One region of the Klebsiella quasivariicola genome, then DNA from elsewhere that is predicted to be linked to it. Evidence: predicted binding sites of a transcription regulator. Region 1 holds the regulator's gene; each other region holds the start of a gene.
What was found. Region 1 encodes PurR, which represses purine synthesis genes. Its sites were predicted from a motif close to CANGCAAACGTTTGCNTG; they were not measured.
Positions count from the first base shown of each region.

Region 2: glyA (serine hydroxymethyltransferase) is a predicted target of PurR. The motif match lies at 4,218-4,235, and genes of this name have one in related genera.
Region 3: purL (phosphoribosylformylglycinamidine synthase) is a predicted target of PurR. The motif match lies at 3,526-3,543, and genes of this name have one in related genera.
Region 4: cvpA (colicin V production protein) is a predicted target of PurR. The motif match lies at 2,452-2,469, and genes of this name have one in related genera.

Region 1 is NZ_CP022823.1:2,506,191-2,513,534, forward strand. Features, by position in the region: gene punC (purine nucleoside transporter PunC) at 129-1,310, opposite strand; gene punR (DNA-binding transcriptional activator PunR) at 1,422-2,333, shown strand; gene purR (HTH-type transcriptional repressor PurR) at 2,352-3,377, opposite strand; gene cydH (cytochrome bd-I oxidase subunit CydH) at 3,670-3,762, shown strand; gene B8P98_RS12520 (MFS transporter) at 3,929-5,095, shown strand; gene sodB (superoxide dismutase [Fe]) at 5,159-5,740, opposite strand; gene B8P98_RS12530 (helix-turn-helix domain-containing protein) at 6,226-6,711, shown strand; gene B8P98_RS12535 (C40 family peptidase) at 6,666-7,344, opposite strand, start outside.
Region 2 is NZ_CP022823.1:1,374,025-1,381,368, reverse strand. Features, by position in the region: gene B8P98_RS07055 (DUF5107 domain-containing protein) at 1-987, opposite strand, end outside; gene B8P98_RS07050 (ROK family transcriptional regulator) at 1,100-2,296, shown strand; gene B8P98_RS07045 (DoxX family protein) at 2,370-2,792, shown strand; gene glyA (serine hydroxymethyltransferase) at 2,848-4,101, opposite strand; gene hmpA (NO-inducible flavohemoprotein) at 4,427-5,617, shown strand; gene glnB (nitrogen regulatory protein P-II) at 5,692-6,030, opposite strand; gene glrR (two-component system response regulator GlrR) at 6,096-7,344, opposite strand, start outside.
Region 3 is NZ_CP022823.1:1,363,713-1,371,056, forward strand. Features, by position in the region: gene B8P98_RS06975 (MurR/RpiR family transcriptional regulator) at 1-412, opposite strand, end outside; gene yfhb (phosphatidylglycerophosphatase C) at 647-1,258, shown strand; gene tadA (tRNA adenosine(34) deaminase TadA) at 1,321-1,830, shown strand; gene mltF (membrane-bound lytic murein transglycosylase MltF) at 1,827-3,443, opposite strand; gene purL (phosphoribosylformylglycinamidine synthase) at 3,619-7,344, shown strand, end outside.
Region 4 is NZ_CP022823.1:1,602,739-1,610,082, reverse strand. Features, by position in the region: gene B8P98_RS08245 (sigma-54 interaction domain-containing protein) at 1-316, shown strand, start outside; gene purF (amidophosphoribosyltransferase) at 358-1,875, opposite strand; gene cvpA (colicin V production protein) at 1,909-2,397, opposite strand; gene dedD (cell division protein DedD) at 2,614-3,303, opposite strand; gene folC (bifunctional tetrahydrofolate synthase/dihydrofolate synthase) at 3,293-4,561, opposite strand; gene accD (acetyl-CoA carboxylase, carboxyltransferase subunit beta) at 4,637-5,557, opposite strand; gene B8P98_RS08215 (DedA family protein) at 5,744-6,403, opposite strand; gene truA (tRNA pseudouridine(38-40) synthase TruA) at 6,430-7,242, opposite strand; gene B8P98_RS08205 (aspartate-semialdehyde dehydrogenase) at 7,242-7,344, opposite strand, start outside.

The sequences.
Region 1 (7,344 bases):
CTGCATCCGTTAATCTGTAACTATTTTCTATTTATGTGAACCCGGATCCAGTATAGGACGCTAAGTACTGGCTTTCAATAAAAATTTCTTAGCATGCTAACGACTGGTCCGGGTCCCGGCGAGGTAAGTTAAGCGTGGGAAGAGCGGGGAGTCAGCTCAGGTGTCTGCTGCAGACGAAAGCCTATCCCGGCTAAGCCAATCGAGACCAGCATCACGCTGGTGGTGGTCAGCAGCGGCGTGGCGATCAGCGCGGATACCAGCAGACTGGTCAGGAAGCACAGGCCAAGCTGCAGGGTATTCTGCAGCGCCGCTGCCCGGCCGGTCGCCTGCGGGAAAGGCTTCAGCGCCTGAGCAACCACGATGGGGTAGATCCCGCCGTTGACCACTGCCATCAGGCAGAAAGGGATCATTAACGCCACCAGCGAGGCATGCGTCTGTAGACCGACCAGCCAGGTGGCGGCTACGCTGACGGCGAAGACCACCAGCAGCCACGGCAGCATCTGTTGACCGGACCACTTTTGCAGCAGCGCGCGGCAGCCATAGCCTCCCACCAGAAAGGCGATGGTCTGTGGGATGTAGCTCAGGCCGATGGCGGTTGGGCCGTAGCCCATCTCGTGCAGGATAAAAGGCGATCCCGTGAGCCAGGCGAAGAAGCTGGCGGAACAGGCGGCGTAGATCAGGACATTGCCGCTGTATTCACGCGAACGCAGCAGTGCGAGGAAGGTGATCTTCTGCTGTGTCACGGCGACTGGCTTTGCCGCTGCCTTCAGGCGCAATGCCGGCAGCATCAGCAGCAAGGTAATTGCAAACAAGGTGGCGAAGATGGCCTGCCACTCAAAGTGAATCAACAACCAGCTGCCCAGCAGCGGGGCCAACGCTGGCGATAATCCCACCAGCGGCATAATGGTAGCGAAGATACGGTTAGTCCGCTGTGCGGGATAGTAATCGGTGACCATTGCCTGCCAGGTAACCGCCGCGGCACAGACGCCGATCGCCTGCAGAAAGCGCAGCGCCAGCATCAGAGTGGCATTGTGCACCCACAGCATTCCCAGACAGCCGAGAGCGAAAATCGCCAGCCCGCTCAGGAGCACCGGTTTACGCCCGTAGCGATCTGACAGCGGCCCCCAAAACAGCTGGCCCAGTGCGAAGCCAGCGAGAAACAGACTCAGGCTGGCGCTGATTGAGGCGGGGGAGGTATTGAGATCCTGCTGCATGGCGGCAAACGCCGGCAGGTACATATCGGTGGCCAGAAAGCCCAGCACGCTCAGGCCAGCCAGCCAGACTAAAAATCCTTTCCCAGGTTGTGACATAACGTTCTCATTTTTGACGGCAGGTACGATGGCGCAGAGTGTAGGCAGTGCATTGTGGCTTGTGAAACGCTAATATTTGTCACATGCATTCAAAAAATTTGCAGGCAGAATATGTGGTCTGAATACTCTCTGGAAGTGGTTGATGCCGTTGCCCGTAATGGCAGTTTCAGCGCTGCCGCGCAGGAGCTGCACCGGGTCCCTTCCGCGGTCAGCTATACCGTGCGTCAGCTTGAAGAATGGCTGGCGGTTCCCTTGTTTGAGCGGCGTCATCGTGACGTGGCGCTGACCCCGGCTGGAGTCTGGTTCTTACAGGAAGGGCGCTCTGTTATCAAAAAAATGCAGATCACCCGCCAGCAGTGTCAGCAAATCGCCAACGGCTGGCGCGGACAGTTGTCGATCGCGGTGGACGATATTGTGAAACCGGCGCGCATGCGCCAGATGATCGTCGATTTCTATCGCCATTTTCCCGACGTCGAACTGATCGTCTTTCAGGAGGTATTCAACGGCGTGTGGGATGCCCTGGCCGATGGCCGTGTAGAGCTGGCGATCGGCGCAACGCGATCTATCCCGGTCGGCGGCCGCTATGCGTTCCGCGATATGGGAATGCTGAGCTGGGACTGCGTGGTGTCAAGCGATCATCCGCTGGCGAAGATGGATGGCCCTCTGAGCGACGATGTTCTGCGCAACTGGCCGTCGCTGGTGCGAGAGGATACCTCACGTTCACTGCCCAAACGAACGACATGGTTACTGGATAATCAGAAGAGGGTGGTCGTTCCCGACTGGGAGTCGTCTGCTACCTGTCTGTCGGCTGGACTTTGCGTCGGTATGGTGCCGAGCCATTTTGCCCGTCCATGGATAGATCGCGGTGAATGGACCGCACTGGCGCTGGAAAATCCGTTCCCGGATGCCGCCTGCTGCCTGACGTGGCAGCAGAGTGACGCTTCACCGGCGCTGAACTGGATGCTGGACTATCTGGGAGACAGCGATACGCTAAACCGGGAGTGGCTGCGGGCGCCGGAATGATCCGCGCCCGCAGAGGCCTTAGCGGCGATAATCGACAAACGGGCCATCCGCCACCGAGCGGCGTTCGACCAGTCGGGGATGAACTTCGATAGACTGTGACTCTTCACGCTTGTTGACGATACGATCCAACAGCATGTTAAACGCGGCTTCGCCCAGCGAATCTTTTGGCTGATGAATGGTAGTCAACGCCGGGCTGAAATAGCGGGCGTTGCGCACATTATCATAACCGATCAGCGAAATGTCCTGCGGCACGCGCAGCCCCATTTCGTCTGCGGCGCAGATAGCGCCCATCGCCATGATATCGCCACCGCAGAATACCGCCGTTGGGCGATGCTGCTGGTTCAGGATCTGCTGCATTGCCCGGTAGCCGGACTCAGGTTCGAAGTCGCCCTGCACAATCCAGTTTTCCGGCACGTTGATATGCGCTTCTTTCATTGCCTGCATAAAACCGGCCAGGCGTCCTGCGCCGGTATTGCGCTCCAGCGGCCCCGGGATCACGCCGATTTCGCGATGACCACGCTCAATCAGATAGCGTCCGGCAATATAACCGCCCTGGAAGGCGTTATCGATCACCGCATCGGTAAAATCAGCTTTCGCTTCGCCCCAGTCCATCACCACCATCGGAATATGGCGGTATTCTTCCAGCATGCTCAGAACCGAATCCGGATACTCAGAACACATCACCAGCAGACCGTCGACGCGCTTTTGCGCCATCATCGACAGATAGGCGCGCTGTTTTTCCGGATCGTTCCAAGCGTTACCCAGGATCAGGGTATAGCCCTTCTGGAAGCAGCTCTTTTCCACGGACTCAATAATTTCAGCGAAATAGGCGGCTTCGCTACTGGTCGCCAGCAGGCCAATCGATTTTGTATGATTGACTTTCAGGCTGCGGGCCACGGCGCTCGGCGAGTAGTGCAGCTCTTTGATCGCCGCCCACACCGCATTACGCGTCTCTTCGGCAACGAAACGGGTTTTGTTAATTACATGTGATACAGTTGTAGTGGAAACGTTTGCGCGCTTCGCTACATCTTTAATAGTTGCCATTACATCTCACTCCATGCCTTGACCTGATCGCCTGATCATCGATACGTAAACGTTTGCCTACACACACCCTGAATACAATTTTCAACATTGCATCACGTCGGGAAAACGACACAGAACGACAGGAAGGGGTCAATGGCCGATACGCTTTTAAATTAGCGTGGGATTTTGTCCGATCTTGGGGCAAAGTGGAAGAGCAAAAATGTGCATCGCCCTAAATCCCGGAAGATTTTTGCGATTTTTTGTGCAAAAATGAGCAAGCTCACTTTTGGTGTGGGGATAACTAGAGGGAAAAATGATGGATACCAATTTAAAGTTTTCGCTGATCACCACGATTATTGCTCTCGGCGTGATTGTCGCTTTCAGCCTGACCGCCATACTGCACTAAGTTTCCGCTGCGGGAGGAGCGCGCCTCCTCCCTCTCCACCGCTATTATTATCAATTCTGCAAAAATCTTTTGTCATTTCGTTCACTTTTGTTTTTTTGTGATTGATGTCATGCTTTTGACTTCTGATGTTACGCCGTCCTCTCTGACGGCCTGATGGAGTCATTGAATGAAAATCAACTTTCCTTTACTCGCGCTGGCGATCGGCGCCTTTGGCATCGGCACCACCGAGTTCTCCCCGATGGGATTGCTGCCGGTGATTGCGAAAGGTGTGGACGTCTCGATACCGGTGGCGGGAATGCTGATCAGTGCGTATGCCATCGGCGTCATGGTCGGCGCACCGCTGATGACCCTGCTGTTGTCACATCGCGCACGGCGCAATGCGCTGATTTTTCTGATGGGGATCTTCACCGTCGGCAACCTGTTGTCATCCATCGCGCCGGATTACACCACGCTGTTGCTGTCGCGCATTATTACCAGCCTCAACCACGGCGCGTTCTTTGGCCTGGGGTCGGTGGTGGCGGCCAGCGTTGTACCGAAACATAAGCAGGCCAGCGCGGTAGCCACCATGTTTATGGGACTCACTATCGCCAACATTGGCGGTGTACCGGCGGCCACCTGGCTTGGCGAAACCATTGGCTGGAGAATGTCTTTCCTCGCCACCGCGGGGTTAGGCCTGCTGGCAATGGTCAGCTTGTGGTTCTCCCTGCCGAAGGGCAGTGCGGGTGAACGCCCTGAAGTCAAAAAAGAGCTGGCCGTCCTGTTGCGCCCTCAGGTGCTCTCTGCCTTGCTGACTACCGTCCTGGGCGCGGGTGCGATGTTTACGCTGTATACCTACATTTCGCCAGTGCTCAATACGCTGACCCACGCTTCATCGCTGTTCATTACCGCGATGCTGGTGCTGATTGGCGTCGGCTTTTCGCTGGGTAACTATCTGGGCGGTAAATTCGCCGACCGGTCGGTCTCCGGCACCCTGAAAGGATTTCTGCTGCTGCTGATGGCGATCATGCTGGCAATCCCGCTGCTGGCGCAATCTCAGGTCGGGGCGGCCATCAGCATGATTGTCTGGGGCGCTGCCACCTTTGCGGTAGTGCCACCGCTGCAGATGCGCGTCATGCGCGTGGCACATGAAGCGCCGGGACTCTCTTCTTCGGTGAATATCGGCGCGTTTAACCTCGGCAACGCGCTGGGCGCTGCCGCCGGTGGGGCGGTGATCTCTGGCGGACTGGGCTATGCGTTTGTGCCGGTGATGGGGGCGATTATCGCCGGTCTGGCGCTGCTGCTGGTCTGGTTTAGCGGACGAGCGCAGCCGGAAGAGGCTTTCGCCAGCCAGTAATCATTGGATGGGGAAGGGCTAAAAAAGAACCGCAGCCGGGGAGACCCTGCTGCGGTTTGTCGTTTATGCCGCCAGGTTGGCCGCAACAAACTTCCAGTTAACCAGCGCCCAGAAATGGTCCAGATAGCTTGGACGGGCATTGCGGTAATCGATGTAGTAAGCGTGTTCCCAGACGTCAACGGTCAGCAGCGGTTTCGCATCAGTGGTCAGCGGCGTACCGGCGTTGCTGGTGGAGACGATAGCCAGGCTGCCGTCAGCATTTTTGACCAGCCAGGTCCAGCCGGCGCCAAAGTTTTTCGCTGCGGCATCGGTAAATTTCGCTTTAAAATCAGCAAAGCTGCCGAAGGATTTTGCAATCGCTGCCGCTAATTCGCCTTCCGGTTCACCGCCGGCGTTTGGCGCCAGGCAGTTCCAGTAGAAAGTATGGTTCCATACCTGCGCTGCGTTGTTGAATACGCCGCCTTCAGAAGTGCGCACGATCTCTTCGAGGGATTTGTCTTCGAACGCGGTGCCTTTGATCAGGTTGTTGAGGTTAGTGACATATGCCTGGTGGTGTTTACCGTAGTGGTATTCCAGGGTTTCTGCGGAAATGTGCGGCGCCAGGGCGTCTTTTGCATATGGTAATGCAGGTAATTCAAACGACATTGCTACTCTCCTTATAACTTTTTGTTTTATCTCACATTGACAGGATGAGGTTTTCACCTGAATCGTGTTCTGACCGCCCAACGCTGTCGCGTCCCGGGCGTGTTATTGTATTGAGAATGTTAACATTTGCCGCCGGCAGTGAAAAGCCTTACCACCATAAAGGTTATTGTGACAGGCGCAACTGTCGAAGACTTAACCGTTTTCTGGAAAACCGAGGCGCTTTCCGCCTGGTAATGTAACAAAAATGTATTAGTAGCCAGTATCTGCCGTTGTGAATTCTGTCGTTGACAGGTCAACCCGACCGCTTTCCCTAAATGGCGGCCGCGTTGCACAACCACTGCATGCTAGCCAATCTTTGTTAAATCAACTTATTAAATTAAATATGCATCCAGGCAATCACCGCTATGCCAATAATTCATTGTCTATTTTCATATTTGTATGACAAATATAGCCACCCGACGAAAGTGACCAACAGGATGTTCACGATGAAAAGAACAGATGAGGTGGTGAGTCCAAAAATGATCCCGGTGGTGCAGGGGATCGTTGACTGGATCGAAGCCCACATATTTGACACCCTGCCGGTGAGCGCGATTGCCAAAAAGTCCGGGTATTCGCACTGGTATTTCCAGCGGCAATTCGCCATGGTGACCGGCTGTACGTTAGCGAATTACGTCAGTCGGCGGAAGATGTCCATTGCGACGATCTATTTAACGCAGACCCAGGCCTCTATGCAGAGTATCTCTGAGAGTCTCGGTTACGAGGGACAGGCGGCATTCTGTCGTGCTTTCCGCCGTCACTTTGGCATGTCGCCGACCCGCTATCGTCGTGAAACGCCGGGCAAAGAGAGCAATTTGCAATATCCTCTGCGGGTGGGGATGGGGAACGAGCAGGGGAGGCGGCCTGCCGCGTCGGCGGCAGACCGGGATCAGCGAATGGTTTTCGGCGTCATGACGCGACGGGCGCCAACGTAATGGCGAACCCAGTAGTCCTCGCTCAGGGAGGTGATTTGAATGTCGCGTCCCGTACGCGGTGACTGAATAAATTTCCCATTGCCAACGTAGACGCCAACGTGGTCAGCAGTGCCGCGTCCGCGGGTGCGGAAGAAGACCAGATCGCCGCTCTGCAGTTCGTCACGATCCACCGGACGCGCGTCACGCAGGTGGTACATTTCGTTGGCGGTACGCGGGATATGGATCTTAACCAGGTCTTTGTAGGCGTAATACACCAGCCCGCTGCAGTCAAAGCCGGTACGCGGCGAGGTGCCGCCCCAGCGATACGGTTTACCCAGCTGGCCCATCAGTTTATTCATGGCGGTACTTTGCGCTTTTTGTACCCGGACTTTATGCGCGTCGGCAATCGTCAGATTCGCTTCGCTGGCCTCGGGTTTACAGCGTTTTTTATAGCCCTTACGCACCACGCATTTACTTTTGACGCTGTTCAGCGCCAGAGTCGGCTCGGCGCTGGCGGCGATCGTTTTCGCACACTGCTTTTTATAGCCTTTACGCAGGACGCATTTTTTCGTAACGCCGGCGGCCTGACGGTTTAGTGCGGTTTGGCTTGCGGCGGTAGTGCGGGAAGGGAGCCGGGTGCTGGAAGACTTTTTA
Region 2 (7,344 bases), 1.1 Mb from region 1:
CCACGTAAAGTCAGGCTGGTTATCGGTGAAGACTCCGGTCATTAACTCAATGTAGGGGCCATTTTCATCGGTCAGATTTCGATCCCAGGCCTGGCCAAACTCCCCATAGCCCCAGCTCCACTGTTTTTTACCCGGAGAGACGTGGTGATCGGCAACATGCAGTAACCCACCTCGCTCGTCATGGTGATAAGCGCCGACAAAATCGTAGTCCGACTTCTCCGCCATATACGAAGTGGGGACCGGAACGTTTTTATAACGGGAGATATCAACTCCCGCAGAATAGTCCACTTTGTAGTAGGTACCGGTGGCAATCGGGAAAGCAGAAACATCGCGCTTACCATGGTCGAATACAGCAGTGACATCGGGAGGGAATACACTCTGGTGGGCATCGCCGCCTTTGACTGCAGGGTTGGCCCACCACAGGAAATGGCGCGGCGTGGCGTTACCATTAAAGATCTTGCCAGTGATTTCAATCAGCGCGCGGTCAGGATAGAGTGTAAACCCGGCCATAACCTGCAAACCGCGCATGGGCTCCGCTTCCCCCATCCATACGGTCTGGGCGCCGTTCTTTCCCTGCTGAACAGAAAAATCGACCGGCATAAAGGTCGTCGGCCGGTGATGTTGCGGCCAGTTAAATTCGATTCCGCCGGAGATCCAGGGACCGAGAAGCCCTACCAGGGCTGGCTTAACCACTTCATTGTAATAGACGAAATCACGTTGTTTGACTTTGTCATATGCTCGATGAATTCGGCCGCCCAGCTCCGGTAGCAGCATGACCCGAAGGAAATCATTCTCCATCCACACGGCGTGATAATCGCGCATTTCACGTTCGCCGGTCAGGGTATCAATCACGCCGTAGGGATAGACGCTGCCGGAAGATCCTTGATAAACACGTTTTTCCAGAAACATAGGGTTCGGATCTTCCGCTCCCGTCGTCCACGTTGGTAATGAAATGGTTTCCTGCCAGACCTTAACCGAACCGTACATGACGCCTCCACTAAACAAAACGAAGTAAAATATGCTATGAGAGGAGTCTATAGCGCCAGTTCGCTGTTAAAATGCGCAAAGCTCACGCAATATAGTTAAGGGAGTTAAGTGTATGCAGCGTACTGGTTTTAATAACGCCCGGGTCCGGCAGGCCAATAAATCGATTTTTCTTTCCCATCTGTGGCGGGAAAAGCAGCTCAGTAAATCACAGCTCTCTCAACTCACCGGACTCTCCATTCCGGCGGTGAGCAATATTCTCGCCGAGCTGCTGAGCGAGGGATTAATCAGTCACTCAACGGAACACATGAGCAAACGGGGCGTGAACAGCGGCAGCTACCAGATCCCCGAACACGGCGCCTGGACACTGTGCATGAATATCACCCCGACCAGCATTGAGTATCAGCTTGCTGACGCCCGCCTGCTGGCAGTGGATGAGCACCAGTATTTGCCAGTCAACGCCCCCACCCCACCGTCCCTGCTTGAGGCCATCGTTGAATGCTGGCGGCATATCCACCGCCGCTACCCGCAGCACAGCATCAATCTCGCACTTGGCGTACATGGACAGGTTGATCCGATAACCGGCGTTTCACAAACCATGCCCCAGGCACGCTGGAAAACACCGGTCGAAATAAAGTATCTGCTTGAGGAGCGGCTTGGCGTGCAGGTTCGGGTGGATAACGACTGCGTGATGCTGGCGCTGGCGGAGAAGTGGCAACATCAGGGTACACAGCCGGATTTTTGCGTGATCAACGTCGACTACGGTATCGGCTCGTCATTTGTGATTAACGATCATATTTATCGCGGCAGCCTGTACGGCAGCGGGCAGATAGGGCATACGATTGTTAATCCTGACGGCAGAGCCTGCGACTGCGGAAGATACGGCTGCCTCGAAACCGTCGCCTCTCTCAGCGCGCTGAAAAAACAGGCCCGAATGTGGCTCAAAACGCAGCCTGAAGCAACGCTCTCCCCCGATCAGTTAACCACGGCGTCGCTCATTGAGGCCTGGAAAGAGGGAGATGTGCAAATTCGCGCATGGGTTGATAACGCTGCCAACGCCATTGGCTTAAGCCTCTATAATTTCCTGAATATATTAAATATTAATCAGATCTGGCTTTACGGGCGCAGCTGCGCCTTTGGTGAGCAGTGGCTGGAAAATATCGTCAAACAAACGGGTTTCAACCCCTTTGACCACCGGGATACGCCGCGAGCGCACGCCACCCAAATCGGCTTTGGCCAGCTGACCCGCGCCCAACAGCTGATGGGAATAGGTTATCTGTACGTTGAGGAGCAATTGCAGACGTTGGTTTAGTCATTAACGAACGTGGCGGAGCGCAAATTTGTGTATTACGTTTAAATCACACGTCTCTCATAACGAGCTGATTATGAACACACTCCGCTATTTTGATTTTGGCGCTTCCCGCTCTCTGTTGCTGCTCATCGCCCGCATCGCCGTGGTGGTTCTGTTTATTCTGTTTGGCTATCCCAAACTGCTGGGTTTTGGCGGCACCGTGCAGTACATGGCCGCCTCCGGCGCGCCGATGCCGACGCTGGCGGCGATTATCGCCGTTATTATGGAAGTGCCAGCCGCGATTCTGATTGTGCTTGGCTTTTTCACCCGCCCGCTGGCGGTTATCTTTATCTTCTACACCCTGGGCACGGCGGTGATTGGCCATCATTACTGGGATATGACCGGCGACGCGGTATTGCCGAACATGATTAACTTCTGGAAAAACGTCAGTATTGCCGGCGCCTTCCTGCTGCTGGCGATCACCGGCCCCGGCGCGATCTCCCTCGACCGCCGCTAATCAACAGAGACAAAAAAGGCCGCATACGCGGCCTTTTTGATGTCAACGCTAACGCTTACGCATATACCGGGAAGCGGGCGCAGATATCCAGCACTTTGCCTTTCACGCGCTCAATGACCGCGTCGTCATTGATGTTGTCCAGCACGTCACACATCCAGCCAGCCAGCTCTTTGACTTCCGCTTCTTTAAAGCCGCGGCGAGTCACCGCCGGAGAACCGATACGGATACCGGAGGTCACGAACGGGCTCTTCGGATCGTTCGGCACGCTGTTTTTGTTGACGGTGATGTTGGCGCGGCCCAGGGCGGCGTCAGCTTCTTTACCGGTCAGGTTTTTATCAACCAGATCCAGCAGGAACAGGTGGTTCTCAGTACCGCCAGACACCACTTTGTAGCCGCGGTTCAGGAACACTTCCACCATTGCTTTGGCGTTTTTCGCAACCTGCTGCTGGTAAACTTTAAACTCTGGCTCCATCGCTTCTTTCAGCGCCACCGCTTTCGCCGCGATAACGTGCATCAGCGGGCCGCCCTGCGCGCTTGGGAATACGGCAGAGTTCAGTTTCTTATACAGCTCTTCGCTACCGCCTTTCGCCAGGATCAGCCCGCCGCGCGGACCCGCCAGGGTTTTGTGGGTGGTGGTGGTCACGACGTGCGCATGCGGAACCGGGTTCGGGTACACGCCAGCGGCAATCAGGCCTGCCACGTGCGCCATATCGACGAACAGGTAAGCGCCGATGCTGTCAGCGATTTCACGCATTTTCGCCCAGTCAACGATACCGGAGTAAGCGGAGAAACCACCGATGATCATCTTCGGTTTGTGTTCCTGAGCCTGCTTCGCCATGTCGTCGTAGTCAATTTTGCCGGACTCATCGATACCGTAAGGGATGATGTTGTACAGTTTGCCGGAGAAGTTAACCGGGGAGCCGTGAGTCAGGTGGCCGCCCTGCGCCAGGTTCATACCGAGCACGGTGTCGCCCGGCTGCAGCAGCGCGGTGTAGACGGCAAAGTTAGCCTGGGAGCCGGAGTGCGGCTGGACGTTAGCATAGTCTGCGCCGAACAGCTCTTTCGCACGGTCGATAGCCAGTTGCTCAACCACGTCGACATATTCGCAGCCGCCGTAGTAACGCTTGCCCGGATATCCTTCAGCATATTTGTTGGTCAGCTGAGAGCCCTGCGCCTGCATCACACGCGGACTGGTGTAGTTTTCGGAGGCGATCAGTTCGATGTGCTCTTCCTGACGTACTTTTTCCTGCTCCATAGCCTGCCACAGTTCGGCATCATAATCGGCAATGTTCATTTCACGCTTTAACATCCGCATCTCCTGACTCAGCTAACAATAAAATTTCGGCCTAAAAAGGCGGTCCGATTGGACAACGGCCCACAGTATAACCGAATCATTCTGTGATAACAGGTCTTGACAAAGGATTTTACGCAAACGTTTGGCTCCGCATGACACAAGGCTTTGAGCAATAACGCCTCTCTCAGTATCAACGGATTTCTTTTCAGGATTGTGATGCAAATTCTTCATGTTGTAACGGCATCGGGGGAAAGTGTTAAAGAACCATTTACAACGCAGGGTTATTTCTTTAAGATGCATTTAAAATGCATCAATAAGATAACACACAAGGAAGCACGCTATGCTCGACGCTCAAACCATCGCCACGGTCAAAGCCACCATCCCTCTGCTGGTAGAGACCGGTCCGAAGCTCACCGCCCATTTTTACGATCGCATGTTTGCGCATAATCCGGAGCTCAAAGAGATCTTCAACATGAGCAACCAGCGCAACGGCGATCAGCGTGAAGCGTTGTTCAACGCGATTGCCGCCTACGCCAGCAATATCGATAACCTGCCCGCCCTGCTGCCGGCGGTGGAAAAAATCGCCCAGAAACACACCAGCTTCCAGATCAAACCGGAGCAGTACAACATCGTTGGCAGCCATCTGCTGGCGACCCTCGATGAAATGTTCAGCCCGGGTCAGGAAGTGCTTGATGCCTGGGGAAAAGCTTACGGCGTGCTGGCGAACGTCTTTATCGGCCGCGAAGCAGAAATTTATCAGCAAAACGCCAGTAAAACCGGCGGCTGGGAAGGGACCCGCGCGTTCCGCATCGTGAAGAAAACCCCGCGCAGCCAGCTTATCACCAGCTTTGAGCTCGAACCGGTTGATGGCCAGCCGGTCGCCGATTACCAGCCTGGCCAGTACCTGGCCATCTGGCTGAAACCGGAGGCGTTCGAGTATCAGGAAATCCGCCAGTACTCCCTGACCCGCAAAGCGGACGGCAAAGGCTACCGCATCGCGGTAAAACGTGAGGACGGCGGTCAGGTTTCCAGCTGGCTGCATAACCATGCCAGCGAAGGCGATGTGGTCTATTTAGCCGCCCCGGCGGGTGACTTCTTCCTTAACGTTGAGCCACAGACGCCGGTCACCCTGCTCTCCGGGGGCGTCGGGCAAACGCCGATGCTGGCGATGCTGGATGCGCTGGCGAAGAGCGGTCATCAGGGTCAGGTGAACTGGTTCCATGCGGCGGAAAATGGCGACGTTCACGCCTTTGCCGATGAAGTGAGTGCGCTTGGCGCGGCGCTGCCGGCGTTTACCTCGCACGTGTGGTATCGCAACCCGAGCGAAGCCGACCGTCAGACTGGACGTTTTGATAGCGAAGGTTTGATGGATTTAGCGGCAGTGGCGGACAATATTCGCGCCCCGCAGATGCAGTTCTATCTCTGCGGCCCGGTAGCGTTTATGCAGTTTGCAGCGAAGCAGCTGGTAGAATTAGGGGTTAATAAAGACAACATTCATTACGAATGTTTCGGCCCGCATAAGGTCCTGTAAGCCCCGACGACGCGGGGATTTGTAGGCCGGGTAAGCGCAGCGCCACCCGGCAATACTGCAGCGAGCGGCGAGAGTTAAATCGCCGCGTCGTCTTCTTCACCAGTACGGATACGAATGACCCGTGCGACGTCAAAGACAAAGATCTTGCCGTCGCCAATCTTGCCGGTCTGCGCCGTACGGATGATGGTATCCACACAGGTATCGACGATATCGTCGGTCACCACGATTTCAATTTTCACTTTTGGCAGAAAATCCACCATATACTCCGCACCGCGGTACAGTTCGGTATGCCCTTTCTGGCGGCCAAAGCCCTTCACTTCCGTTACCGTCATCCCGGTGATGCCGACTTCGGCCAGCGCTTCACGCACGTCATCCAGTTTGAAAGGTTTAATAATCGCATCAATCTTTTTCATGGTGTTCCTGTCTTAGTCGCGTAACCGGTTGCTTACCGTATCATAACTTGCGCTATAGTGCGGAGCTACTCTTTAAAGTCGTTGGCGTCGAGCTCATGGCGCGACAGCAGCTTATAGAATTCAGTGCGGTTGCGTCCAGCCATCCGCGCGGCATGGGTGACGTTGCCCTTGGTAATTTGCAACAGCTTACGCAGATAGTTCAGCTCAAACTGATTGCGCGCCTCCACGAAGGTCGGCAGCGCGGTATTCTCGCCCTCCAGCGCCTGCTCCACCAGCGCATCGCCGATTACTGGTGAAGAGGTCAGAGCCACACACTGCTCAATTACGTTCACCAGCTGACGCACGTTGCCCGGCCATTTAGCGGCCATCAGCCGCTTCATCGCATCACTGGAAAACGCCCGGACAAACGGCTTATGGCGATCGGCGGACTGGCGTAGCAGATGGTTGGCCAGTAGCGGAATATCTTCCGTACGCTCGGAAAGCGGCGGGATCTTCAGATTCACCACGTTGAGGCGATAGAACAGATCTTCGCGGAACTCGCCGCGGGCCATCGCCTTCGGCAGGTCGCGGTGGGTGGCGGAGATGATCCGCACATTGATCTCGATATCGCGATTGCTGCCCAGCGGACGCACCTTACGCTCCTGCAGGACGCGCAGCAGCTTCACCTGCAGCGCAACCGGCATATCGCCGATCTCGTCGAGAAAAAGCGTCCCGCCCTCGGCGGCCTGAAATAACCCTTCGCGGTTGCTGACCGCGCCGGTAAAGGCGCCCCGCGCATGGCCAAACAGCTCAGACTCGAGCAGCTGTTCCGGCAGCGCGCCGCAGTTGATCGCCACGAACGGCTTGTCATGACGCGGGCTGGCGTTGTGGATCGCCTGGGCGACGATCTCCTTCCCGGTCCCGCTCTGGCCATTAATCAGCACGCTGACGTCCGACTGCGCCACCATTCCGGCCTGCTCAAGCAGGCGCAGCATCAGCGGACTGCGGGTCACAATCGCCTGGCGCCAGGCTTCGTCGGTGGCCGGCGAGCGCTGCTCCAGCGCCTCATCAATGGCTTTATACAAGGCATCTTTATCGACCGGCTTGGTCAAAAAGCTGAACACCCCCTGCTGGGTGGCTGCCACCGCGTCAGGGATCGAGCCATGGGCGGTGAGAATGATCACCGGCATGCCGGGCTGTCCCTTCTGGATCTCACTGAACAGTTGCAGGCCGTCCATTTCATCCATCCGCAGATCGCTAATCACCAGGTCCACTTTCTCGCGCCCCAGCACGCGCAACGCTTCCGGCCCGCTCTCGGCGGTGACCACGCTATAG
Region 3 (7,344 bases), 1.1 Mb from region 1:
TGACGATCACCCGGCGGGCGTTGCGCAGCAGCGTGACGGCTTCCCGCAGCGTTTCTTCAGTGTTGACGTCCAGCGAGGCATGCATGGCGGCGACATTGTCCTTAATCAGTTTTTCGCCCACCAGACGCAGCGGATCATCACCGCGAATATGGTTATGTACCGGGACGGACTGGGGATCCGGACTGCTGGCCAGCGCTTCACTGAGGGCCAGCTTCAGCGCCGGAAAGCCTTTGAATCCCAGCTTCTGGGCAAATTTAACCACGCTGGACTGACTCACACCGGCTTGCGCCGCCAGCTGCTGTGAGCTGAGGTGCCGGGTCTCATCGGGTTGACCCAGAATATAATCGGCCAACTTTTTGTCGCTCGCCGCCAGGGTGGGATAGCGCTGACGAATGCGCGTTAAACAGTTCATTGGAGCTCCGCTGGAGCCGTCCGGCTCGTGACTGACAGAATTTTTATTCGATTATAAGGGGTATACCACGAATTAAAAATTCTCAGGCCACAATTTTTCCTTAGCCTGCTACTGTCATTCTTCCTCAACGGCAGGGATGTTTTCCCGCTTTGCGGCGCAAGACTGTTAAGCTTAGATAACGAGAAGCGAGTCCTGAGATGAGGAGGCAGTTTGCAGCGCAGTGAACGGAGAGTGGTGTTTTTTGATCTGGATGGAACCTTGCATCAACAGGATATGTTCGGCAGCTTTCTGCGCTATCTGCTGCGCCGACTGCCGCTGAACCTGTTGCTGGTGGTGGCGATGGGGCCGGCGATCCTTGCCGGGCTGGCGGTGTGTGGGCGGGCGGCGCGCTGGCCGATGAGCCTCCTGCTGTGGGCGTCAACCTTTGGCCGTCGCGAGGCGGTACTGAAGCGGCTGGAAGCGGAATTTGTCGGCTGGTTTCGTCATCATGTGACGGCGTTTCCGGTGGTTCATGCGCGGCTCACGGCCTACCTGACCAGCACCGATGCCGATGTGTGGTTGATCACCGGCTCGCCGCAGTCGCTGGTGGAGCAGGTCTATCGCGATACCCTCTGGTTGCCGCGGGTCAATCTGATTGCCAGTCGCACCGCGCGCCGCTGGGGCGGCTGGGTATTAACCCTGCGCTGTCTGGGGCATGAAAAGGTGGTGCAGCTGGAGAAAAAGATTGGCGCCCCGCTGCGGCTGTACAGCGGCTATAGCGATAGCGAGCAGGACAACCCCTTGCTCGGCTTTTGCCAGCACCGCTGGCGTGTCACCCCTCAGGGAGAACTCCAGCAGCTGGAGTAATAGTGTGTAATTGATAGCGCCCATGTATAATGCGCCCCGCTTTTTCTGCTGGAGTGGCCGCTGTGTCTGACCTCGAACTCAATGATGAATACTGGATGCGTCATGCCCTGACGCTGGCGAAGCGCGCCTGGGAAGAGGGCGAGGTGCCGGTGGGCGCGGTGCTGGTGCATAACAACCAGGTTATTGGCGAGGGCTGGAACCGGCCGATAGGCCGTCACGACCCCACCGCGCACGCGGAGATTATGGCCCTCCGCCAGGGCGGCCTGGTGTTGCAAAACTACCGCCTGATCGACGCCACGCTGTACGTGACGCTGGAGCCCTGCGTCATGTGCGCTGGGGCGATGGTGCACAGCCGTATCGCCCGCCTGGTCTTTGGCGCCAGGGATGCGAAGACCGGCGCCGCCGGGTCGCTGATAGATATTCTGCACCACCCGGGAATGAATCATCGGGTTGAGATTAGCGAAGGCGTGCTGGCTGAGTCCTGCGCTTCAATGTTGAGCGACTTTTTCCGCTGGCGACGGGCAGAGAAGAAGGCGCTGAAGAAGGCCCGGGAGCAGCAAGGAGAGAATTAGTACGGATGGCCGGGGAGCTTTAACCGGGCATTATCCAGCTGTTTATCGGCGCGAAACTTGAAAAAGGGCAGGGTCGTTTCCTGCGGTTGTTCAAGCTCATGCGGGAGCACGGCCGGATAATCCTCCGCCAGGGCCAGCGTTTGCTGCTGCTGGCGCTCCTTCTCTGACAAATAGCCGACAAGGCTAATCTGATATTTGCGGATGTTTTCCACGTAGGCGTAGGCCTCATGGCCGCGGGCATAGCCGTATTTAAGTTTGCTGTAATAAGGCTTCTGGCTCAGCAACGGTAAACGCAGCTTAACGTCCGCCCAGCTGTTAGGGTTGCCTTTCTGTTTGCGGGTGAGCGCCATGGCGTCCAGCATATGGGCATAGCCCATATTGTAAGCGGCCAGCGCAAACCAGATGCGTTCGTCTTTCGGGATCGAATCCGGGACTTTATCCATCATATCCTGCAGGTAGCGCATGCCACCGTCGATACTCTGCGCCGCATCGGTGCGGTCTGTCAGCCCCAGGCTTTGTGCGGTATTGCGTGTCAGCATCATCATGCCGCGCACCCCGGTGGGGGAGGTGGCCTGTGGATCCCAGTGGGACTCCTGCCAGGCAATCGCGGCCAGCAGGCGCCAGTCAATCTCGCGAGCGTACTTTTCAAACAGCGGTTGCACCTCGGGGAGAATATTTTCCACCGCGCGCAGGAAGGTGCGGGTGTCGACATAATCGAAGTCGTTGCCGTGGCCGAGGTATTTCTCTTCCAGGCGGGCCAGCGTCCCGTCTTCATTAATGTTATTGAAGAAATCAAGCATCGCCGCCGACAGCGAATTATCCTCGCCACGAGCGCTAAACCAGGTGACCGGCTGTTCGTCGGTGATATCCAGCGCCACCGCCAGCTCCGGATGGACGCGCTGAAACAGGCTGACGGCCACCGAATCGGCGACGGTGTAATCAAGTTTACCGTCAATCACCGCCTGCATCAGAGCCGTGGTGCCGCGCTTCTCATCCACGCGCCAGGCAAGATCCGGGTATTTCTCCGCTTGCAAAGCCTGCAGATCGTTGATCGCCACATGGCCCGGGGCAATGGCAAGCTGCTCGGCGCTAAGCGCAGCGAGCGTGCGCGGCCGGGTATTGCCGACGCGATAGACCAGCTGTTGCGAAACGGAGTAGTAGGTAGGCCCGGCCTGGTAGTTTTTCACCCGCTCCTGGTTATAGACCAGACCGGCGGCCAGCATATCGGCCTGACCATCGTCGAGGTCGTCAAACAGCTGGCTGATGTTCTGCCGGACGGTTACCTTAAGCGTTACGCCCAGGTAGTCAGCAAACTGTTTCGCCAGTTCATAATCCAGACCGAACGTTTTATTGTTCATGGTGGTGAAGGTCATCGGCGAGTTAATGGTGCTGATGCGTAGCTCGCCGCGAGCGATAATGCCTGCCACCCGGTTTTCGGGTTTACTGGACCAGGGGATCGACGGCCACAGGGCCGCCGCCAGCAAAAGGGTGACAATGCCGATCAGCAGATAATTAATCTTTAATTTTTTCAGAGCGTTAATCTTCTGCAGCTTCAGGTTCCTCAGCAGGCGATGTCCGGAAAAAACGCAAGGTTGTCGTTGAATGAGCGGCATTCTGCTTAAGAATGCGCCAGTTGGCAACTTATTCGCGATGGACGTCACATTTATTGATAAAGCTGATGAATCATTTTATTTCTACGCAAACGGTTTCGTCGGGGCGCAGGATTCACTATAATGACGCCCGTTTCCCCCCCTGGCTCACCCTGAAAGCTTCGAAGACGAGAGACTTATGATGGAAATTTTGCGTGGTTCACCTGCACTGTCGGCATTCCGTATTAATAAACTGCTGGCACGATTTCAGGCGGCCAACCTTCCGGTAAGCGCCATATATGCCGAGTATATTCATTTTGCCGATCTGAACGCCCCGCTGAGTGCTGACGATCGCGAGCGCCTGGCGCGACTGCTTAAGTATGGCCCGAGCTTAAACAGCCATACCCCGACCGGTAAATTACTGCTCGTGACCCCTCGCCCTGGTACCATCTCTCCCTGGTCTTCTAAAGCTACCGATATTGCCCATAACTGCGGTCTGTCGCAGGTCGTGCGCCTGGAGCGCGGCGTGGCGTATTACGTTGAAGCCTCGACCCTGACCGAAGCGCAGTGGGCGGCCGTGGCCGCGGAGCTGCATGACCGCATGATGGAGAGCGTCTTCGACGCCCTGGAAGCGGGTGAGAAGCTGTTTGCCCACCATCAGCCGACGCCGGTCACCAGCGTTGACCTGCTTGGCGAAGGGCGTCAGGCGCTGATTGACGCCAACCTCCGTCTGGGGCTGGCGCTGGCAGACGACGAAATTGACTATCTGCAGGACGCGTTTACCCGTCTGGGCCGCAATCCGAACGATATCGAGCTGTATATGTTCGCCCAGGCGAACTCAGAGCATTGCCGCCATAAGATTTTCAACGCCGACTGGATCATCGACGGCGAACAGCAGCCGAAGTCGCTGTTCAAAATGATCAAAAACACCTTTGAAAAAACGCCGGATTACGTCCTGTCGGCCTATAAAGACAATGCCGCGGTGATGGAAGGGTCTGAAGTCGGACGTTACTTCGCCGACCACCAGACCGGACGCTACGACTTCCATCAGGAGCCGGCGCACATTCTGATGAAGGTGGAAACCCATAACCACCCGACGGCCATCTCTCCATGGCCGGGCGCGGCAACCGGCTCCGGCGGTGAAATTCGCGATGAAGGCGCCACCGGCCGCGGCGCGAAGCCGAAAGCGGGCCTGGTGGGCTTCTCGGTTTCCAACCTGCGTATTCCGGGCTTCGAGCAGCCGTGGGAAGAGGATTTCGGTAAACCGGATCGCATCGTCACCGCCCTGGACATCATGACCGAAGGCCCGCTGGGCGGCGCGGCGTTTAACAACGAATTTGGTCGTCCGGCGCTGAACGGCTACTTCCGCACCTATGAAGAGAAAGTTACCAGCCATAATGGCGAAGAGCTGCGCGGCTACCACAAACCGATCATGCTGGCCGGCGGTATTGGCAACATCCGCGGCGAGCATGTGCAGAAGGGTGAAATCACCGTCGGCGCGAAGCTGATCGTGCTGGGTGGCCCGGCGATGAACATCGGCCTCGGCGGCGGCGCGGCGTCTTCTATGGCCTCCGGCCAGTCTGATGCCGACCTCGATTTCGCCTCCGTACAGCGTGACAACCCGGAAATGGAGCGTCGCTGTCAGGAAGTGATCGACCGCTGCTGGCAGCTGGGCGACGCCAACCCGATCCTCTTTATCCACGACGTTGGCGCCGGCGGTCTCTCCAACGCCATGCCGGAGCTGGTGAGCGATGGCGGCCGCGGCGGTAAATTCCAGCTGCGCGATATCCTGAGCGATGAGCCTGGCATGAGCCCGCTGGAGATCTGGTGTAACGAATCGCAGGAACGTTATGTTCTGGCGGTCGCCCCGGAACAGCTGCCGCTGTTCGACGAGCTGTGCCGCCGCGAGCGCGCGCCTTATGCCGTTATCGGCGAAGCCACCGCGGAGCAACATCTGAGCCTGAGCGACAGCCACTTTAACGATCAGCCGATCGACCTGCCGCTGGACGTCCTGCTCGGCAAAACGCCGAAAATGACCCGCGACGTGCAGACCCTGAAAGCCCAGGGGAGCGCGCTGGATCGCCAACCAATTACCCTTGCCGATGCGGTAAACCGTGTTCTGCACCTGCCGACGGTGGCCGAGAAAACCTTCCTCGTGACCATCGGCGACCGCACCGTGACCGGTATGGTCGCCCGCGACCAGATGGTTGGCCCGTGGCAGATCCCGGTGGCCAACTGCGCGGTGACCACCGCCAGCCTCGACAGCTACTACGGTGAAGCGATGGCGATGGGCGAGCGCGCCCCGGTCGCCCTGCTGGACTTCGCGGCCTCTGGCCGTCTGGCGGTCGGCGAAGCGTTGACCAATATCGCCGCTACGCAGATTGGCGAGCTGAACCGCGTGAAGCTGTCGGCTAACTGGATGGCCGCCGCAGGTCACCCGGGTGAAGACGCTGGCCTGTATGAGGCGGTGAAAGCGGTGGGCGAAGAGCTGTGTCCGGCGCTGGGCCTGACCATTCCGGTCGGCAAAGACTCGATGTCGATGAAAACCCGCTGGCAGGAAGGCAGCGAGCAGCGTGAGATGACCTCCCCGCTGTCGCTGGTGATTTCCGCCTTCGCCCGTGTCGAAGATGTTCGTCATACCGTCACGCCGCAGCTTTCGACGGAAGATAACGCCCTGCTGCTGATCGACCTCGGTAAAGGCCACAACGCGCTGGGCGCGACGGCGCTGGCGCAGGTCTATCGCCAGCTCGGCGACAAGCCGGCTGACGTGCGCGATGTTGCCCAACTGAAAGGCTTCTGGGATGCGATGCAGGCCCTGGTGGCGCAGCGGAAACTGCTGGCCTACCACGACCGCTCCGACGGCGGCCTGCTGGTAACTCTGGCGGAAATGGCCTTTACCGGCCACTGTGGCCTGGAAGCGGATATCGCCGCCCTGGGGGATGACCGTCTGGCGGCGCTGTTCAATGAAGAGTTGGGGGCGGTGATCCAGGTGCGCGCCGCAGACCGTGAGGCGGTGGAGGCCATTCTGGCGGCTAACGGCCTGGCGGACTGCGTGCATTACCTCGGCAAAGCCGTCGAGGGCGATCGCTTCGTGCTGACCGCCAACGGTCAGACGGTGTTCAGCGAGAGCCGCACCACGCTGCGCATGTGGTGGGCGGAAACCACCTGGCAGATGCAGCGTCTGCGTGACAACCCGGCCTGCGCCGATCAGGAGCACGAAGCGAAAGCCAATGACGCCGACCCGGGCCTCAATGTGAAGCTCTCCTTTGATATTAATGACGACGTTGCCGCACCGTACATTGCCACCGGCGCGCGCCCGAAAGTAGCCGTTCTGCGCGAGCAGGGGGTGAACTCCCACGTTGAAATGGCGGCAGCCTTCCATCGTGCTGGTTTTGACGCTATCGACGTGCATATGAGCGACCTGCTGGCGGGCCGGACCGGTCTGGGTGATTTCCATGCCCTGGTGGCCTGCGGCGGCTTCTCCTATGGCGACGTGCTGGGCGCGGGTGAAGGCTGGGCGAAGTCGATTCTGTTCAACGAGCGCGTGCGCGATGAGTTCGCGACGTTCTTCCATCGTCCGCAGACCCTGGCGCTCGGCGTGTGTAACGGCTGTCAGATGATGTCCAACCTGCGCGAGCTGATCCCGGGCAGCGACCTGTGGCCGCGCTTTGTGCGTAACCAGTCTGACCGCTTCGAAGCGCGCTTTAGCCTGGTGGAAGTGACGCAAAGCCCGTCCCTGCTGCTGGAAGGCATGGTTGGCTCGCGGATGCCGATTGCGGTCTCCCACGGCGAAGGTCAGGTGGAAGTGCGCGACAGCGCGCATCTTGCCCAGCTGGAGAGCAAAGGTCTGGTGGCGCTGCGCTTCGTAGATAACTTCGGCAAAGTGACCGAAACCTATCCGGCGAACCCGAACGGTTCCCCGAAC
Region 4 (7,344 bases), 900 kb from region 1:
AAACGCCATTGTCCGCAGTATGATCATGCAGGAAACCGATGGCATGCTGAAAAAGATCGTATTTGAAAACGAAGAACTGAATTTAGGCGGCCCGGAGACCCCAACATCGCTTCCCTCTCTCCCGGCAGCAGAACCGGATAACGAGAGCTCTCTCGAGGCACGGGTAGCAAATTACGAAAGGGGGTTGATAGAAACCGCGCTGGATACTTATCAGGGAAATATTGCAGCGGCGGCGCGCAGCCTCAACATCTCCCGAACGACGCTGAACTACAAGGTACAGAAATACGGCATCCGTTTTGGCGTCGTACACCGTTAAGCATCGCCAGCGACGCAACGCCGCTGGCTGCTGTAGCTCATTTACCCCTCGTTGTGCATCTCGAGGTTTTCCACTTCGTTCTGCAGCTGGACCGCTTTGGCATCATCGTTACGCAGAGAATCAAGGTAGTCGAGGTACTGCTGGTCGACATCCCGTGTGACGTACACGCCGTTGAACACCGAGCATTCAAACTGCTGAATATCCGGGTTCTCCGCGCGCACCGCGTCGATCAGATCGTTGAGATCCTGGAAAATCAGGCCGTCGGCGCCGATGATCTGGCGGATCTCGTCCACTTCGCGGCCATGAGCAATCAGCTCGGTGGCGGTCGGCATATCGATACCGTAGACGTTCGGGAAGCGAATTTCCGGTGCAGCAGAGGCCAGATAAACTTTTTTCGCCCCGGCTTCGCGCGCCATCTCAATGATCTGCTCAGAGGTGGTGCCGCGTACAATGGAATCGTCGACCAGCAGCACATTCTTATCGCGGAATTCCGCGCGGTTGGCGTTGAGCTTACGGCGAACAGATTTACGACGCAGCTGCTGGCCCGGCATGATAAACGTCCGGCCGACGTAGCGGTTCTTCACGAAGCCCTGACGATAAGGCTTGTCGAGAATGCGGGCGATTTCCAGAGCGATGTCGCAGGAGGTCTCCGGGATCGGAATAACGACGTCAATATCCAGATCTTCCCACTCGCGGGCAATCTTCTCGCCCAGCTTGGTCCCCATATTGACGCGGGCGCTGTAGACGGAAATTTTGTCGATAAACGAGTCTGGACGGGCAAAATAGACGTACTCGAACAGGCACGGGTTGCTGACCGGATTATCGGCACACTGACGGGTAAACAGCTGGCCTTTCTCGGTAATATAGACCGCTTCGCCCGGCGCGACATCGCGCAGGAATTCAAAACCGAGGGTATCGAGCGCCACGCTTTCCGAGGCCACCATATACTCGGTGCGGCCATCGCCAACGTCGCGTTTACCCAGCACCAGCGGACGAATGCCGTTGGGGTCGCGGAAGGCCACCATGCCATGACCGATGATCATCGCCACGCACGCGTACGCGCCGCGGATCAGGCGGTTGGTCGCCGCAATCGCAGCGAAGATGTTGTCCGCTTCCAGCGGGTAGTGACGGAAGTTATCCAGCTCACTGGCGAAAATATTGAGGAGGATTTCGGAATCAGAGGTGGTATTGATATGGCGGCGTTTTTCTTCAAACAGCTTTTTACGCAGCTCGTGCGCGTTGGTCAGATTGCCATTATGCGCCAAGGTGATGCCATACGGCGAGTTTACGTAAAACGGCTGCGCCTCGGAGGCGCTGGAGCTGCCCGCCGTGGGGTAACGCACGTGGCCAATCCCCATATTGCCCTGCATACGCTGCATATGGCGGGCTTCGAATACGTCGCTTACCAGCCCGTTAGCCTTACGCAACCGGAAGCAGTTGTTGGCATCAATGGTGATGATGCCAGCGGCATCCTGTCCACGGTGCTGGAGCACCGTTAGCGCATCATAAATCGACTGGTTAACCGGCATAACACCGGCGATACCGACAATACCGCACATACGTCTTTTCCTCGTTCAGCAACGACCCAAAGTCTATACTTTAGGCAAGAAACTTGACGAGCTTTGCAGGTATTCAAAAAACCATCTGATGACGGGGGTAAAATAGGGAATAAACTGCGACTGATGCCAGTCATCGCTCTTCGCCATCCCGGTAAAGGTATCAAGGAAGAACAAGATAGCGGCGATGATCAGCACCCCACGTAGCGCGCCGAAGCAGATCCCCAATACCCTGTCGGTTCCTGACAAACCGGTCTTCTCCACCAGCTGGCCTATCACATAGTTCACGATAGCGCCAACGATGAGCGTCACGATAAACAGCGCCGCAATAGCAATCCCATTTCGAACCCGTTCATCCTCAAAGCCCGTAAACCAGACAGACAGGTCAGCGTAGTAGTGGCTGGCGACATAAAATGCGCAACCCCACGTGACTAACGATAAAGCTTCGCGAACGAAGCCGCGGATCAGGCTGACCAGGCAAGAAAGACCCAGCACCGCCATAATGGCGTAATCAATCCAGACCATATACGTCCCACGATTTACGCCCTGTCGTCCAGTTCGGGGCGCATTCTAACAGAAAAAGAAAACGTTTGCGTAGGGATTTCCTTGCCCTACAGAAATAAAAATGGCGCTGAAAAAACATTCAACGCCAGACTGCCTTTCGCCTCTTCAGGGCGGCTGAGACAGGGTTTGCGGGGGATTTCGCCCCGCAAGGTTCTCTCCGCATGGCGGAAAAAACCATCAGTTCGGGGTAAAGCCCATCACCACCCCGCTAAGCCCGGAGATCTGTTGCAGATCGCCCAGCTGGCCTTTCAGCTTATCTTTTGATGCATCCGGGCCGACGAGGATGCGGGTAATTTTACCCTGTACCGGCGTCGAAGGCGATGTATAGACTTTGAAACCCGAGGCACGCAGTTTACCGACAATCTCATTCACCTTATCGGCGTTCTTCAGCGCACCCAGCTGAACCACATAGGCTTTCCCGGTCGGCGCCGGCAGGGCCGCCTGCTGCTGCGGGGACTGTTGCTGCTGTGGCTTAGCCGGCGGCGGCGTTGGCGTCGCGACCTGCTGCTGCGGCTGTGGTTTTGGCTGCGGCTTAGGCTGCGGTTTCGCGGCAACTACCGGTTCCTGAACATCATCGAAGCTGTTGCTGTTCACCGGAATACGCGACGGATCTAACGATGGCGCGGCGGCATCGCCAGCCCGCACCTCTTCCGCCGCCCCTTCCGGCGGCTGCGAAGGCAGGGCCTGGGTCGCCGCTGGCAGCATATCCGGTTCATCGCGATCGCCCGGTTTCGGCACCAGCGGGATCGCGGCAAACTCATCCTGGTAATGCTTTTTCTGCCCGTCCAGCAGCCCTGGCAGGATAATCACCCCCAGCGCCACCAGCACGATTGTCCCGACTAAACGGTTCTGAAACTTACTCGCCACCGATTCTCCCCGCGTCTATCTCTTCCATTACCTGCGCTACGGTATGAAATGAACCACACACCAGCACGGTATCTTCCACTTTAGCGTCAGCCATGGCCGCCTGCCACGCCTGCGCCACGCTGCTATAGACTGTGCCGCCACGCAAATGTTCCACCAGCTGTTCCGCCGTCGCCCCGCGCGGCCCATCCAGCGGCGCGCAGTACCAGACGTCGACTTCCGGCGCCAGATTGGCCAGCGTACCGGCAATGTCCTTATCGTGCAGCATACCAATAACCGCCAGCACGCGTCCCGTTTTCGCTAACGTTTTGAGACGGCCGGCGAGATAAGCCGCCGCGTGCGGGTTATGCGCCACATCAAGGATCACCCGCGGGGCGTTGCTAATTATCTGAAAACGCCCCGGCAACATCGCGTCGCGGATCCCCGCGCGCAGGATGGCGTCATCCACGGCAATCCCGCTGGCGCGCAGCGCCGCCACGGCCGTCGCCGCATTCGGCAACGGCACCTGAGGCAACGGCAGGTGGCTTAACGCCCCGGCCGCGTCGCGGAAGGACCATGTCTCACCCTCCACCTCATAGCGCCAGTCGACGCCGCGGCGCTGAAGCAGCGCGCCCTTCTCGCTCGCCACGTCAGCAATGGTGTGCGGCATATCCGGCTCACCCACTATCGCCGGTTTACCGGCGCGGAAGATACCCGCTTTTTCCCGGCCAATACTTTCGCGATCTGGCCCCAGCCAGTCGGTATGATCGAGCGCAATGCTGGTGACCACCGCGACGTCGGCATCTACGATGTTGGTGGCGTCGAGACGGCCGCCGAGGCCCACCTCCAGGATCACCACATCGAGCTGCGCCTGCTTAAACAGCCATAGCGCCGAGAGCGTGCCGTACTCAAAATAGGTCAACGAGATATCGCCCCGCGCCGCTTCAATTTCAGCAAACGAAGCCGTATGCGCCGCCTCCGGCAGTTCAGCCCCCTGAACGCGCACGCGTTCGGTGTAGCGCACCAGGTGCGGGGAGCTGTAGACCCCCACTTTATAGCCGGCCGCCATCAGGACGGTTTCCAGCGTGCGGCAGGTGGTGCCTTTGCCGTTGGTGCCCGCGACGGTAAAGACAAACGGCGCCGGTTTAACGATATCCATCTGCCGTGCGACCTCGCTGACGCGCGCCAGCCCCAGGTCGATGGTTTTACTGTGCAGATGTTCCAGATAAGAAAGCCACGTAGCCAGGGGCGACGTGGCCTGAGGAATAGGATCTTTTTCCATGATGCCCGCAAGAATTGACGGTTAACGCGTATGAATAAAAAAGGGCAGCGCCGCCAGGCCCTGCCCTCTGCTTTATCAGGCCTCGGGTTCCTGATCCGGTGCCGGCGGCACCACCACGCCTTCATGCGGCGCTTCCGAAACGGCAACCGGCGCCGGCAGGTTCATCAGCTTTGCCAGAATGCTGGCCAGCTTGAGACGCATTTCCGGGCGGCGAACGATCATATCGATCGCCCCTTTTTCAATCAGGAACTCGCTGCGCTGGAATCCCGGCGGCAGCTTCTCGCGTACGGTCTGCTCAATGACGCGAGGACCGGCAAAGCCGATCAGCGCTTTCGGCTCGGCAATGTTCAGGTCGCCCAGCATCGCAAAGCTCGCCGATACGCCGCCCATCGTTGGGTCGGTCAGCACGGAGATGTACGGTAATCCGCGCTCCTGCATTTTCGCCAGCGCGGCGGAGGTTTTCGCCATCTGCATCAGCGACATCAGCGCTTCCTGCATACGGGCGCCACCGGAGGCGGAGAAGCAGATCAGCGGGCAATTGTCTTCCAGCGCCTGCTCCACCGCGCGCACAAAGCGTGCGCCGACGACGGACCCCATCGAGCCACCCATAAAGGAGAACTCAAAGGCAGCGGCAACCACCGGCATCGCGTACAGCGTGCCTTTCATCACCACCAGCGCGTCTTTCTCGCCCGTCTCTTTCTGCGCGGACGCCAGGCGGTCTTTGTATTTTTTTGAATCGCGGAACTTCAGCACATCTTTTGGCTCAAGTTCGCTACCCAGTTCTACCAGAGAACCTTCATCCAACAGGCTATGCAGGCGATTACGCGCCGACATGCGCATATGGTGATCGCACTTAGGACAAACCTCCAGGTTGCGCTCCAGCTCGGCGCGGTAGAGTACCTGACCGCAGCTGTCGCACTTGGTCCATACACCCTCAGGAATGCTCGCCTTACGGGTGGGAGTGATGTTGCTTTTAATTCGTTCAATCCAGCTCATTGATAACCTTTCTGCCTGAACCTGGTCGATGCCAGTTTTGTCGTAAGGGGCGCATAATGCCATTTTTGCCTCTTACAGACCATGAATGTTGCACATTAAATCATATCATCCCGGAACATGGGATAAAAAAGTGGTCAAACCGCTGCGCGTGACCGTCATGCGCGGCTGCGCGCAGCGCAGGCCGGGCTACTTAGCCTGCTTTGCCGCCGCCCGCTTATGGCGAATAATCTCAATCACGCCCGGCAGAACCGAGAGAACGATGATCGCCACTATCAGCAGCTTCAGGTTCTCCTGCACCACCGGCAGGTCGCCAAAGAGATAGCCAGCGTAGCTAAACAGCAGCACCCACAGCAGCGCCCCAACCACGTTATAGGCCGCAAAATGACGATAGGACATATGTCCCATTCCCGCCACAAACGGTGCGAAGGTTCGGACTATCGGCACAAAGCGCGCCAGGATAATGGTTTTTCCGCCGTGACGTTCATAGAAGCTATGGGTTTTATCCAGATAGCTACGACGGAAAATCTTCGAGTTCGGATTACTGAACAGCTTCTCGCCGAACAGTCGGCCAATGGTGTAGTTGACCGCATCGCCGACGATGGCCGCGATGACCATCAGCAATACCATCAGGTGAACATTAAGATCGTTCGTCGGCAAAGCCGAGAGCGCCCCCGCCACAAACAGCAGTGAATCCCCCGGCAGGAACGGCGTGACCACCAGCCCGGTTTCGCAGAACAGAATCAAAAACAGAATGGCATAAACCCAGACGCCGTACTGGGCTACCAGCTCGGCAAGGTGCACATCAATATGCAGGATGAAATCAATTAAAAAGTGAATCAAGTCCATATTCGTCTTTACCCTTAATGACCCTATTAGTCCGCCAGAAACAGCGGGCCCATTGGCAGCACCGGTAAATCATAGTGGGCCGGGTAATCCACCGACACCAGATACAACCCTTCCGCTTTTGCCGTCGCCGCAGCGAGCGTCCTGTCTTTTGCTGCCAGCAGCTCTGCCATCCAGCTCTCCGGCTGGTTTCCGGCCCCGACTTCCATCAGGCTGCCTACGATATTCCTGACCATATGATGTACAAAGGCATTCGCTTTGATATCCACCACCACATACGCGCCGTAGCGGTTAACGTTAATATGCATCACGTTGCGCCACGGGGTGCGCGACTGACACTGCACCGCGCGAAACGAGGTGAAATCATTCTCTCCCAGCAGACACTGCGCGGCGCGCTGCATACGCGCGGCATCAAGCGGCTGGTGAAAATGCGTCACGCCCTGGCTCAACACCGCCGGACGCAGGCGATGATTATAGATGACGTAACGATAGCGGCGCGCCGTGGCGCTGAACCGGGCGTGAAAATCCGCCGGCACATGTTTGACCCAACGCACCGCGATGTCACCAGGTAAATTCGCATTTACCCCCAGCGTCCAGGCGGCATCTTTCCGCTGCGCCCGGGTTTCGAAATGCACCACCTGGCCGGTGCCATGAACACCGGCGTCGGTGCGGCCAGCGCAAAAAACGGTAATCGGTTCGTTCGCCACCTGCGAGAGCGCCTTTTCCAGCTTCTCCTGCACGCTGCGCACTTCGTTTTGCCGCTGCCAGCCGTAATATTTGCTGCCGTCGTACTCGATGCCCAGCGCGATTTTACAGACCGGCTGTTGCTCCATCTCAGACATCAGTACAGGTACTCCTCGATCAGCTTCTCGGCGATCTTCACCGCCATCAGCGCGCCGCCGAAGCGGACGTTATCCGCCACCGACCAGAACTGGACCTGCTCC